One region of the Bacillus sp. GW821-FHT01G09 genome, then DNA from elsewhere that is predicted to be linked to it. Evidence: predicted binding sites of a transcription regulator. Region 1 holds the regulator's gene; the other holds the start of a gene.
What was found. Region 1 encodes NrdR, which represses ribonucleotide reductase genes. Its sites were predicted from a motif close to AACACNATATATNGTGTT; they were not measured.

Region 1 (6,679 bases):
GTATATGGGGGATGTTTTTAAAATAGACGTAAAGGTCATTGGCAAATCTTAATTTGATTCCTGGAACAAGTTTTGCATTTTCTTTCTGAAGATAAATGGCAGTGAGATAAACACGATATACAAAGCGAGCACCATAAAGAAAGCGGGCAGATTACCAGCCAAAAAGCTCGCACCCAGCACATTAAGCGCAATCGTCCCAGGGATGATTCCCACAGCCGTTGCGGCAAAATACGGCAGCGCTTTGACATTGGAAAGGCCTGCCGCATAGCTGACGAAATCAAAATTGATCGGCAGGATTCTCAAAAGAAAGATATAGAAAAATCCGTTATCCTCCATTTGCTTCTGTATGGCTTCAAGCCTTTCGTAATGCCCGTTCTTTTTCGCCGAAAACAAACCGGCCGCAAAAAACGAAACAGCTGAAGCGCACATCGAACCGAATAACGTATAAAGCGTACCGAGAAGCGGGCCAAACGCAAGTCCGCCAGCTATTGAAATAACAGATACCGGAAATAAAACAAGTGGCCTGACGATGGATATCCCGATAAACATCAGAGGTGCAAAGACTCCGAACGACAATACCCATACCCTGATCTCTTTCGGCGATACATTCAAATATTTTTTATTTCCCCAAAAGATTAAACCTGCACCTGCCAGCACTGCCAGCCATTTAAAAGCGGTTTTTCGTTTCATACCCTCAGTTCCTTCCCCTTTGAACCGCAGCAGTTACGGATGGCGGCGGTTTTCTCCGTCAAGGCGGATCGGAGCAGCCAAATATAATATCCGCTCCATTAATCTTGCCGCTTTTACTTCTTCCTTTTCCCCCCTTTGCGAATACGTAAAATGATGCTTCAGCTCGTCAGGTGAGAAATTAGAAGAAAAGAAAGTAGGCAGCTGCTGGGACATTCTGTGCTGAAGCACCGTTCCGATGACTTCATCCCTTACCCAGCTTGTCATTGATTCTGCTCCGATGTCATCAAGCATCAATACGGGTGTGGTCTTTACCATATTGAGCTTCTCTTCCAATGTCTGGTCTTGCAGCGAATTCTTAAGCTCTCTCACAAATTCAGGCACATAGACAATCATGGAAGAATACTCTTTTTCCGCCAGCTCATTGGCAATCGCAGCGAGCATAAACGTTTTTCCTACCCCGAATTTCCCGTATAAATATAATCCTTTCCCTTTTCCCGTCTCATTATAGCTTTTCAGAAAGTCTGTAACATGCTGAAACATCGCGAGCCTGCTTGGGTCACTGATATCAACTTGCTGGAACGTCGCTCCGAGAAGATCCTGCTGGATATACATGCTTCTCATAAGAGACTTTTGTTTCTTCTGCTGGTCGAGCTTCCGTTTGACTGGACATTCATAATACTCGATATCAATAGACCGCCCATTGACAACAAGCTTCGGATGGTAGCCCTCCAACAAATTGTTGCAGTTTTCATCTTCCGAACAATAGGAGCAATTCTTGCTTTGTTCGATATATTCATAAAGCTTATTTAAGCTCTTTTCGATCATTTTTTGGTCAATCACTTCTTCGTTTTCCTTCAAAAATGCTTGAACATCTTGATCTTTCATGACTTTTTCCTTCATTTGTTCAAGACGTTTTTGGAAATCCGGCCTGCCGGTTACGCCCTGCAGGGAACGGCCGATTGGTTCCATCTATTCCTTCACCCCGCATCTCTGTCTTTAATAGGCAGAGTATTTTTTCAGTTTTTGCATTTCTTCCATCATTTTTTTCTTCTGTTCTTCCAAATCCTGCGGATGCAGCTTCTGCTGTCCGGATTCTGAATCGGACGCTGTTTCCTTTTCTGTCATCCAATCAGGAAGCTTTTCTTCACGAATCACTTTTTGGTTTCGTTTCGAAGACTTTGTTTTTCCCTCAGCCCATTCAAGGTACTGGCGGTTTTCTTCTATTGCGAGCTTCATCGCTTCCCTGACCGTTTTCACCTTTTTGCGTGCCCAATGCGAAGCGATTTTTTGGATATAGTTTTTGGACAGCTTCATGTCGGTTTTCAGCATGACATAATAAATTAACACATTTGTGACGCCTGGCTCGAGCTTCTGTTCGAACATAATTTCTTCTATGATCTTCAGATCAGCTTTTGACGGCTCTGTTCCGTCAGCAATGTCCTGCAGAAGCTTCTTCGGGGAAATCGCCTCCAGCAATGCGATCAGCTTCCCATCCAGAGAATCCTCTTCTGCCGGTTTTTCGCCTTCACGCAGATGCACCGGCTGTGTTTTTTCCACCAAATCGGGCAGCTGTCCGTTTCTTTCAATTTGATACCAGTCGCTCGCCGCTTTTCTTAAAGCCTCCGTCGTAATGACGTCACGCTCATCAATTGCGCTCATCACAACGTTTTGCATTTGCAAAGGGTCAATTCCGTACAGGTAAGAAAGCTTTTTGATTGTGTCCCGCACCTGCTGGGTCATCGCTTTTCTCGGAATCATCGTCTCAGAAAGTCCCGCTAAAAACAAATCAAAATCAAACACATCCTCCGTTATGGTGTAGGACGGAGACTGTCCGACAGAAGTATACTCGGACCCCTCGGCAAGCCTTACCGTTTCCTCCATATCGGATGTGAGCTTCCATTCACTCGGCTGCAGCGATTCAAACGCGTGATTAAACGGCCGCGTAATGTCCTTCGCATCTTCTGAAATGGCCGGGTGCGTAAAAAATTGTTTTAATTGCTGATATTTCGTTTTTCCGACTCTATTATACAGAAAAACATTCAGCATTCCGTCTTCAAAAAATTCATTTGGTCTGAGCGGCGGAAGGAGTTCATATATAAAGAGGCGCTCCTGCCGCTCGGATTCTTTCATATATACTTTCAGCAATCCGATGCCCTCGAGCTTCCCCTGTTCCTGATGGATCGTTTTTAAGTTGGACTGTGTCATCCCCATCAGCTGTCTATGTGTGGACTCTCCGCCCCACAGACGGTTTTGTTCAAGCTCTCCCCACAATGTCATATAAAGAGAGAATGCAACAGGGCCGATTAAGGGCTGGTACAGTTGTGTAATAATTTGTCTGTCAATATCCTGCAGCATCGATCTGCTTTTAACCACATACGGATCTACAGGCAGTACATCTTTCCAATAGTCAGCCATACATTCTCAAACCTTCCGAATTTGTTTCTACCTTTCATTTTACACCGTTTCTTATATCTATCAAATGCCAATTTTGCACATGAGAAAAGAGCTAGAAGAATCCTCTTAGCTCTTTTAACGCTCTTTCTTTATTAAGTCTTTTAATTCGTCGATAAAGACGTTTATATCTTTAAACTGCCGATAGACGGACGCGAACCGTACATATGCGACTTCGTCAATCTTAGCCAGCCGGTCCATGACCATTTCTCCGACGAGCTCACTCTTCACTTCGGAGCAGCCTTGATTGCGAAGCTCTTTTTCAATATCAAAGCACATGTCTTCAAGCGTTTTGAGTGAAACAGGCCTTTTTTCACATGCTTTTATGAGGCCGCGCAGCATTTTTTCTCTGCTGAATTCCTCACGCACACCTTCTTTTTTCACGACGATGAGCGGGGTTTCCTCCACTTTCTCAAAGGTCGTAAACCGGTAGTGGCAGGATTCGCACTCGCGTCTTCGGCGAATCGACTTTCCGTCATCCACAGGCCGTGAATCAAGGACTCGTGTTCCGTTATGCTGGCATGAAGGACATTTCAATAAAATCAGCTCCCAACTATATCGTTCCCTGCAATGTATTTTCGGCAGCCTCCGCCTTTTAAAAATAGATGTGACAGCATCTGTCGGGAGAGCCGTTGTTAAATTTGTTTCTATAGCATTAGGTGGTTTGTGAAAATCTCTTTCTTATTTTACAAAAAAAATGAAAAAAGAAAAAGCTGACACTCTCGTTTCTTTATAAAAATAAAAGGAGCATAAGCTAAAAAGCGCATAATGGCTTTCTAGCTTCAGCTCCCTTTGTGTTCGCAATTTACTTTATAGTACTTTCGCTTGCGCCTGTTTAATTTGCACAGGCCCCATTCCTCTTGGTATTTCAATGTTTTCTCTTGTATCAGCATGTAATGCCTCTGCAATGTAATCAGCAGCGACATTAGGATCTAAGTCTCCACAAGTATAAACATCAATGCTCGCATATCCGTGCTCAGGAAAACTGTGAATCGTTAAGTGTGATTCAGAAATAATCACAACTCCGCTTACGCCTTGCGGTGCAAATTTGTGAAATGCAACCTCGCGCACCTCAGCACCTGATTTTAGAGCAGCATTTACAAACGTTTTTTCAATAAAATCCATGTCATTCAGCTTATCAAAATCGCATCCCCATAGCTCGGAGATAACGTGACGCCCCATTGTTTCCATAGTCATGGACCCCCCTTAACAAGAATTAAAAAGTGAAATTCCAACAACTGGGTCGGCCATTTACCACGGGGGAAAGTTAGTCCGGAGAGGTCCTAACCCTTTAAGTAATTCCGAAACAGTCTCAAGCAAGAAGTTCACGAAAAATAGTATACTGTGTTTAAGTCTAATTTGCAAGGTGCGTTTTTTCAGAAATATGCTGTTAAGGGTTTTTTCTTTAAAATGTGTCCATGACCTTATTTTATACAGCAGACGGATGTTTCATTCGTGCCGCTACATGGCGGATCAGATCAACAACTCTGCAGGAGTAGCCCCATTCGTTGTCATACCACGCCAGCACCTTTACTTTCCTGTCTTCCATTACCATTGTTGTAAGCCCGTCAATGACCGCTGAATGCGGATTCGTATTATAATCAGTCGAAACGAGCGGTTCATCTGAGTAATCAAGTACACCGTACATCGACGTTTTGGCAGCGCGTTTAAATGCCTCGTTTACTTCTTCAGCCGTAACATCCGTTTTCAGATCAACAACGAGATCAACCAATGAGACGTTCGGAACAGGGACACGCAAGGCGAGGCCGTGAAGTTTTCCTTTCAGATGCGGCAGCACAAGCGAAAGCGCCTTTGCCGCTCCTGTTGTTGTCGGAATGATGGATTCACCGCAAGCCCGCGCCCGGCGCAAATCTTTGTGCGGGTTATCAATATTTTTTTGGTCATTCGTATACGCATGAACTGTAGTCATCAGACCGCTCTCAATGCCAAACTCTTCATCCAGTACTTTTACAACAGGCGCAAGGCAATTTGTCGTGCATGACGCATTTGAAATAATGACATGGCGCTCAGCGTCGAATTGGTCCTCATTTACGCCCATCACAATGGTAACGTCTTCATTTTTTCCCGGAGCGGTCAAAATCACTTTTTTTGCACCTGCTTCTATATGGCCCATCGCTTTATCTTTAGCATTAAACTTCCCTGTTGCTTCGACGACTATGTCAATATCATATTCCCGCCAAGGCAGCTGTTTTGGATCACGGCTGTTTAACAAAAGCACTTTCTTTCCATTTACGATCAGGCTGTCTTCACCAGCCACAACCTCTTTGTCGTATCTGCCGTGAATTGTGTCATACTTTATTAAATGAGCCAGCGTTTCTGCGGAATAGCTGGCGTTAATGGCCACTACTTGAATTTGATCGTCTAACATCGCTTTTCTAAAAACCATTCTTCCGATTCTTCCAAACCCGTTGATCGCTACTTTTACCTTCATGTTGGACACCCCTTATCAATTATGCCATCCTAATTTGTTACTATCTAAAATTAGTATAACACATTAAAACAAATTCGCCAGTACATATTGATAAAAATCAACGATTATAACGCTAATTTATGATGCATCTTATGTTTTCTTGCACAGAATATCAGGCATAAGAACCAAAAAGCAGCCAGCGCTCCGCACTGACTGCCCTCATGCTTTATGATTCCTGTTTTAACTTATCATTGAGCACACTTTCTTCTAGCACAGAAAATGTATCCCCGTACACTCTGTTAATATGATTCGCTCCCCAAGCACACAGCATATCTAAAATCCCTTCTAAGCTGCGGCCGTATTCGCTGAGCTCGTATTCCACTTTGGGAGGAACTTGATTATATACGATTCGGTTAATGACACCGTCCGCTTCCAGCTCGCGCAGCTGCTGAGTCAGCATTTTTTGCGTGATGTTGGGCATTAGGCGTTTTAATTCACTTGTGCGTTTTTTTCCGTGCGTCAGATGGCATAAAATGACGCATTTCCATTTTCCACCGATCACTTCAAGAGTCGCTTCAACAGAAATGTTATATTTTTTCTTCTCCATACAATCCATTCTCCTCACAGGCACCAAAAAGTGACTATAGCACTTCAAAGTACGTACTTTTATTTCTTAACGATATGTTTCATAATCACATTTGCCGGCTGATTTGAATCTGCTCTTTTTTATTTATATAGCTTACTCGGCAGAATTTCAATCATACAACACATCTTACAAAGGAGGAACATCATGACTTCAGCCAATAAAAGCAGTATTCCTGCACTACTGGCTTTGGCCGTAAGTGCATTCGCAATAGGGACAACTGAATTTATCAGTGTCGGCCTTTTGCCGCTCATTGCTGATGACCTGGATATTCCCGTCACGACAGCAGGATTGACTGTTTCCCTTTATGCGCTCGGCGTTACATTTGGGGCACCTATATTAACTTCATTGACCTCAAGCATGTCACGTAAGACACTATTGCTTTGGATCATGTTTATTTTTATTGCCGGTAATACGATGGCAGCAACCGCTTCAAGCATCGGGATTTTACTAGCAGCACGTGT
Region 2 (6,679 bases), on a different contig from region 1:
GCTTTATATACAATCTGTGCTTTACGATTATACATTTACGGAAGAGGCAAATGATCCCGTGTTTCGAGAGAGCATGCAAATGGCCGCTGAGCGGGAAGGCGCTGACTTTCTTCATGCCAAACTTGCTGCAGCAGATCCCGAGGCAGCAGCTGCGATTCATCCGAATAATACAAGAAGAGTCATTCGCGCACTGGAAATTTTACATACGTCCGGAAAAACGATGTCCCAGCATTTGAAGGAACAAAAACGAGAACTTCTGTACAATGCAGTGTTAATTGGCCTAACAATGGATAGAGACACGCTTTACGAAAGAATTAATCAGCGGGTCGATTTGATGATGCAGTCAGGCCTTCTTCCCGAAGTGAAACGCTTATACGACAAGAACGTGAGAGACTGTCAATCAATACAGGCGATAGGCTATAAAGAGCTGTATGCATATTTTGACGGTTTTGTGACACTTTCCGATGCTGTCGAACAGCTAAAGCAGAACTCGAGGCGGTATGCGAAACGCCAGCTGACGTGGTTTCGCAACAAAATGCAGGTCACATGGTTCGATATGACACCGCCTGTTGATATGGAGCTGAAAAAAAAGGAAATTTTCACACATATAGCAGGAAAACTCGAATTTTAATCGAAACTGTATGATATAGAGAATCAAGGAGGACGAAACATGAAACCGATTAATATTCAGGATCAGTTTTTGAATCAAATCCGGAAAGAAAATACGTATGTCACTGTTTTTTTGCTGAACGGCTTTCAGTTGCGGGGCCAGGTGAAAGGCTTTGATAACTTTACCGTATTGTTGGAATCGGAAGGTAAGCAGCAGCTTATATATAAACATGCGATCTCAACGTTTGCGCCGCAAAAAAACGTCCAGCTTGAACTCGAATAGATCAAAAAATGCCATGTCAAGACATGAGGAAAGGCTGCCGGGGGTTCCCGGCGGCCATTTTTAACATGAATCCACTTTTGCTCCAAGCTTTTTGTGTAAGCTGACCATGCCAAGGCACGGTCTTTTTTTATGAGAACAACATACGGAAGTGAAAATGGTATATTATGTATAAAATGAATTTAGGAGTGATCGACCTTGTTTGAAAGTGAAGCAGAACTGAGACGAATCAGGATTGCACTTGTATGGATAGCTGTCTTTTTACTGTTCGGGGCGTGCGGGAATCAAGATACCATTATTGAAACAGACAGCGGCAATTCAGACTATGAAACGCCTCAGCCCACCTCGTTTCCACTTGAACATAACCATTTTGGCGTTATGGAGGACGGCTATATCAAAATTTATGAGTATAATGAGTCCCGCAATGAGGTAAAGCTGAAGAAAGAATACGCGGATGATGAACTTGAATAAAATTCACAAGCATTCGAATTTACAAAGCGGATTCCAGCCGCTAAACTAAATACAGACACAGATCAAACAGAGGGTGAAAACATGAAGCATAAAGTGATCGTGAATCATTGGGAAGAAATTTGCGAAGATGATTCTTGCTATGAATACGGAACAAGTATCATTGTGAACGGAAAAGAATTAATCAGAGAAGCGTCAATTATCACTGCTTTGAAGGCGGTTTTAGAAGAGATCGGCGCGGATGTTGAAATAGAAGAAACAGTAGAGAGTGAAAAATGCTGTGATAGCTTAAGAAAAAAAAATCTAGACTACTAAGCAGTTTTTTTTCATGTTATGATAAACATCGGCTAAAAAACGACACCCCGAGTAGGACGAGAGATGATTCTCGTTCTGCTCTCTTTTTTGGGCCCTAATGAGTCTGCCCATTTGCCTGATTTGATCAAAATATGAATTTTTCATAAAAACGAATCTATATATTGTGTTTTTGCTAGAGGGTAGTATACTATATATAGTGTTAGTAATGAGAGATTCATATTTTTTGATAGGTCGTGATAAAACGTGGTACAAATCATATTTGATTCGAAAACAGGGAATGTTCAGCGGTTTGTGAATAAAACAGGCTTTCAGCAGATACGCAAGGTGGACGAAATGGACCACGTGGACACTCCGTTTGTTTTGGTCACCTACACGACAAACTTCGGCCAGGTACCGGCATCAACACAATCATTTCTCGAAAAATACGCCCATCTCTTATTAGGAGTCGCTGCGAGCGGCAACAAAGTATGGGGCGATAACTTTGCAAAAAGCGCCGATACCATTTCAAGACAATATCAGGTGCCGATCTTGCACAAATTTGAACTCAGCGGCACATCTAAAGACGTTGAATTGTTTACTCAGGAGGTAGAAAGAGTTGTCACAAAATCAAGTGCCAAAATGGATCCAGTTAAATAACGAAATCATGATCCAAAAAGATGGAAAATTCCAGTTTGATAAGGATAAAGAGGCTGTACATAGCTATTTTGTAGATTATATCAATCAAAACACAGTCTTCTTTCACGATTTAAAAGAGAAGCTGGATTATTTGGTTGAAAACCAATACTACGAAGAGGAATTCTTAAGCCTTTATTCTTTTGAAGACATTAAAGAAGTGTTTAAGACAGCTTACGCTAAGAAGTTTCGTTTTCCTTCCTTCATGAGTGCGTTTAAATTCTATAATGACTATGCTTTGAAAACGAATGACAAGAAAAAAATCCTCGAGCGTTATGAGGACCGGATCTCAATTGTTGCGCTGTTCTTCGCTAACGGCGACACTGAGAAAGCAAAAGAATATGTAAACCTGATGATCAATCAAGAATATCAGCCGAGCACACCGACATTTTTGAACGCCGGCAGAAAACGCCGCGGTGAACTTGTGAGCTGCTTCTTGCTCGAAGTTAATGATTCTTTAAATGACATTTCAAGAGCGATCGATATCTCCATGCAGCTTTCTAAGCTTGGCGGCGGGGTTTCTCTTAACCTGTCCAAGCTTCGCGCGAAAGGTGAAGCCATTAAAGATGTTGAGAATGCGACAAAAGGCGTTGTAGGCGTCATGAAGCTTCTTGATAACGCGTTCCGTTACGCTGACCAAATGGGACAAAGACAAGGATCCGGCGCGGCGTATTTAAACATTTTCCACCGCGATATCAATGATTTTCTTGATACGAAAAAGATTTCTGCGGATGAAGATGTGCGTGTCAAAACGCTTTCGATCGGTGTTGTCATTCCGGATAAGTTCGTTGAGCTTGCACGCGAGGACAAAGCGGCTTATGTATTCTACCCGCACACGATTTATAAAGAGTACGGCCAGCACATGGATGAGATGGACATGAACGAAATGTACGACAAGTTTGTCGACAACCCTCGGGTGAAAAAGGAAAAAATCAACCCGCGGAAACTGCTTGAAAAATTGGCGATGCTTCGTTCTGAATCAGGCTATCCATACATCATGTTCCAAGATAACGTCAATAAAGTGCATGCGAATAACCATATTTCCAAGGTCAAATTTTCTAACCTTTGCTCTGAAGTGCTGCAGGCATCTCAAGTTTCTTCATACACAGACTATGATGAAGAAGATGAAATCGGTCTGGATATTTCCTGCAACTTGGGTTCGCTTAACATTCTCAATGTCATGGAGCATAAATCAATCGAAAAGACAGTCAAGCTTGCGACAGACTCTTTAACACACGTGTCTGAAACAACTGACATCCGTAATGCGCCTGCTGTAAGACGGGCAAACAAAGCGATGAAATCAATCGGCCTCGGTGCTATGAACCTTCACGGCTACCTTGCGCAAAACGGCATTGCGTATGAAAGTCCGGAAGCGCGTGACTTTGCAAACACGTTCTTTATGATGGTGAACTTCTACTCCATCCAGCGTTCTGCGGAAATCGCAAAAGAGAAGGGTGAAACGTTTGATCAATATGAAGGCTCAACCTATGCGACAGGTGAATACTTTGACAAATACGTTTCTACTGATTTCTCACCGAAATATGAAAAAATCGCTAATCTGTTTGAGGGTATGCATATCCCGACGACAGAGGACTGGAAAAAGCTAAAAGCATTTGTGGCTGAACACGGTATGTATCACAGCTACAGATTATGCATTGCGCCGACAGGCTCTATCTCATACGTCCAATCAAGTACGGCGTCTGTTATGCCGATTATGGAACGCATTGAAGAACGAACATACGGCAACTCAAAAACGTACTACCCAATGCCTGGGCTTGCATCTAATAACTGGTTCTTCTATAAAGAAGCCTACGATATGGACATGTTCAAGGTTGTGGATATGATCGCCACTATCCAGCAGCACATTGATCAGGGAATCAGCTTTACATTGTTCTTAAAAGACACAATGACGACCCGTGATTTAAACCGAATCGATCTGTATGCACATCATAGAGGAATTAAAACCATTTACTATGCAAGAACGAAAGATACTGGGCAAGACAGCTGCCTTTCTTGTGTTGTTTGATTAAAGGAGAGTTTATAGTGACAAAAATTTATGACGCAGCAAACTGGTCAAAGCATGAAGACGATTTTACCCAAATGTTCTATAACCAAAACGTGAAACAGTTCTGGCTTCCGGAAGAGATTGCTTTAAACGGCGATCTCCTCACATGGAAGTACCTCGGAAAAAATGAGCAGGACACTTATATGAAGGTACTGGCCGGACTTACGCTTCTTGATACAGAGCAGGGGAATACGGGGATGCCGATTGTGGCTGAACACGTAGATGGCCACCAGCGGAAAGCGGTGCTGAACTTTATGGCGATGATGGAGAACGCTGTCCATGCGAAGTCGTACTCTAATATTTTCATGACCCTTGCACCGACTGAAACGATTAATGAAGTATTTGAATGGGTTAAACAAAATAAATATTTGCAGAAAAAAGCGCAAATGATTGTCGGGCTTTACAAAGCCATTCAAAAAGATGATGAAATTTCACTGTTCAAAGCGATGGTTGCTTCCGTCTATCTGGAAAGCTTCCTTTTCTACAGCGGTTTCTATTATCCGTTATATTTCTACGGACAAGGAAAACTGATGCAAAGCGGTGAGATCATTAACCTGATCCTTCGTGACGAAGCGATTCACGGCGTGTATGTCGGTCTCCTTGCTCAGGAAATTTATAATAAACAGACAGAAGAGAAAAAAGCAGAGCTTCGTGAATTTGCGATCGACCTTCTGAATCAGTTATATGAAAATGAGCTTGAGTATACAGAGGACTTGTACGATCAAGTCGGACTCTCACACGATGTAAAGAAATTCATCCGCTATAATGCGAATAAAGCGCTGATGAATCTTGGATTTGATCCATACTTCGAAGAGGAAGATATTAATCCGATCGTATTAAACGGATTAAACACAAAAACAAAATCGCATGACTTCTTCTCTATGAAGGGGAATGGTTATAAAAAAGCGACAGTTGAGCCGCTCAAAGATGATGACTTTTATTTTGAAGATGAAAAAGAGCAGATATAATATCTGCTCTTTTCGGCTTGAAGGTTCAAATGAGGAGGACGCAGTACCCATGGGAAAAATGGACGAAATGATTTTAGTTGCCCCGCGCGATGATGTGTTTAAGAAAGAAAGCTTAACCTTCCAGGGCGTGTACAGTGAAGATAGCAGAGTAGCCGAAATCATGGCTCAGATTGAAGCGGCCTATCGTGAAATGAGAAGAGGGGACGCAGAAGAAGATCCGCGTTTCAAGCAGCCGATACCTTATGTCGTCATTAAGCGTGAAGATGAAGTTTTTCTTTACGAGCGGCTGGCTGGCGGCGGTGAATCACGACTGCACAACAAGCTTTCTCTCGGCTTTGGCGGCCATATGAACGCCATCGAAGGGGCAGCTTCATTTGCTGAAGTCTTAAAGCTGAACACAGACCGTGAGCTTGAGGAAGAACTGCAAATAAATGAAGAAGATAAACAGGCGATTGTCACACTGGGATTGATCAATGATGATGAAAACAGTGTTGGCAAAGTGCATATCGGTATTCTTTCTGCGCTTCAATTAAAGCCTGGCGCACAAGTGGAAGTGAAGGAGAAAGAACAAATTGCGGGTAAATGGATGAAAGTTTCTGAATTAAAACAGGATGACATCTACAACCGTCTGGAAACATGGTCACAGTTTGTTGTTGATATTCTTGAATAAAAAAACCCGGTTTCTCGCGATGAGGAGCCGGGTTTTTTTATGAGACGCTCGTCCCCGTCTCGGCTATGATTCTAGGATCACAATAGCGTCAAAGCCGGCATTTTTCGCTCTGGCAGCGAGGGTGTCTGCATTGTCTTTGGATGAAAATGCGCCAATCTGCACTTTGTATAATCCGTCCTTTAAAAGGACAATCGAGTCAAAACCTTTGGCTTCGGCATTACTTGCGAGCGAGTCGGCATTCGCTTTGACTTTAAATGCGCCGATTTGAACCTTATATAACCCTGAGCTGGAAGTCTTTTTAAGGTTAAAGGCTTGCTCCAGCCCGTTTGCATGTCCTCTCGCTAAGCTTTGAATAAAACTGCTCGTTTTCAGCTTATTTGCATCGGCAACGGTATCAATGAAGCCGTTCTCGGTCAAGAGGGCAGGCATTGCCGACTCCCTTAGGACGTGGAAGTTCGCTGTTTTTTTGCCGCGATCGGCAAAGTCGACAGCTTGTATCACTTCAGAGTGAATTGTCGATTGATAAGTCGTCGTTGGGGCTCCTACATCTGGATAAATATAGCTTTCAAAACCTGTGCCTCCCCCGGAATTAACGTGAATGGACAAAAAGAAATCTGCTCCCCAGTTATTTG

Region 2: the regulator NrdR is predicted to act here: its motif matches at 1,856-1,873, upstream of nrdI (class Ib ribonucleoside-diphosphate reductase assembly flavoprotein NrdI).

Annotation. Positions count from the first base shown of each region.
Region 1 covers NZ_JBWKWL010000003.1:315,026-321,704, forward strand. The annotation lists gene AC07VD_RS12265 (TVP38/TMEM64 family protein) at 49-690, opposite strand; gene dnaI (primosomal protein DnaI) at 724-1,659, opposite strand; gene dnaB (replicative helicase loading/DNA remodeling protein DnaB) at 1,687-3,105, opposite strand; gene nrdR (transcriptional regulator NrdR) at 3,220-3,678, opposite strand; gene speD (adenosylmethionine decarboxylase) at 3,952-4,332, opposite strand; gene AC07VD_RS12290 (glyceraldehyde-3-phosphate dehydrogenase) at 4,571-5,593, opposite strand; gene AC07VD_RS12295 (winged helix-turn-helix transcriptional regulator) at 5,799-6,179, opposite strand; gene AC07VD_RS12300 (MFS transporter) at 6,363-6,679, shown strand, end outside.
Region 2 covers NZ_JBWKWL010000002.1:917,759-924,437, forward strand. The annotation lists gene miaA (tRNA (adenosine(37)-N6)-dimethylallyltransferase MiaA) at 1-631, shown strand, start outside; gene hfq (RNA chaperone Hfq) at 671-892, shown strand; gene AC07VD_RS09865 (YmzC family protein) at 1,088-1,360, shown strand; gene AC07VD_RS09870 (hypothetical protein) at 1,442-1,672, shown strand; gene nrdI (class Ib ribonucleoside-diphosphate reductase assembly flavoprotein NrdI) at 1,916-2,308, shown strand; gene nrdE (class 1b ribonucleoside-diphosphate reductase subunit alpha) at 2,268-4,370, shown strand; gene nrdF (class 1b ribonucleoside-diphosphate reductase subunit beta) at 4,388-5,377, shown strand; gene AC07VD_RS09890 (hypothetical protein) at 5,427-6,047, shown strand; gene cwlC (sporulation-specific N-acetylmuramoyl-L-alanine amidase) at 6,111-6,679, opposite strand, start outside.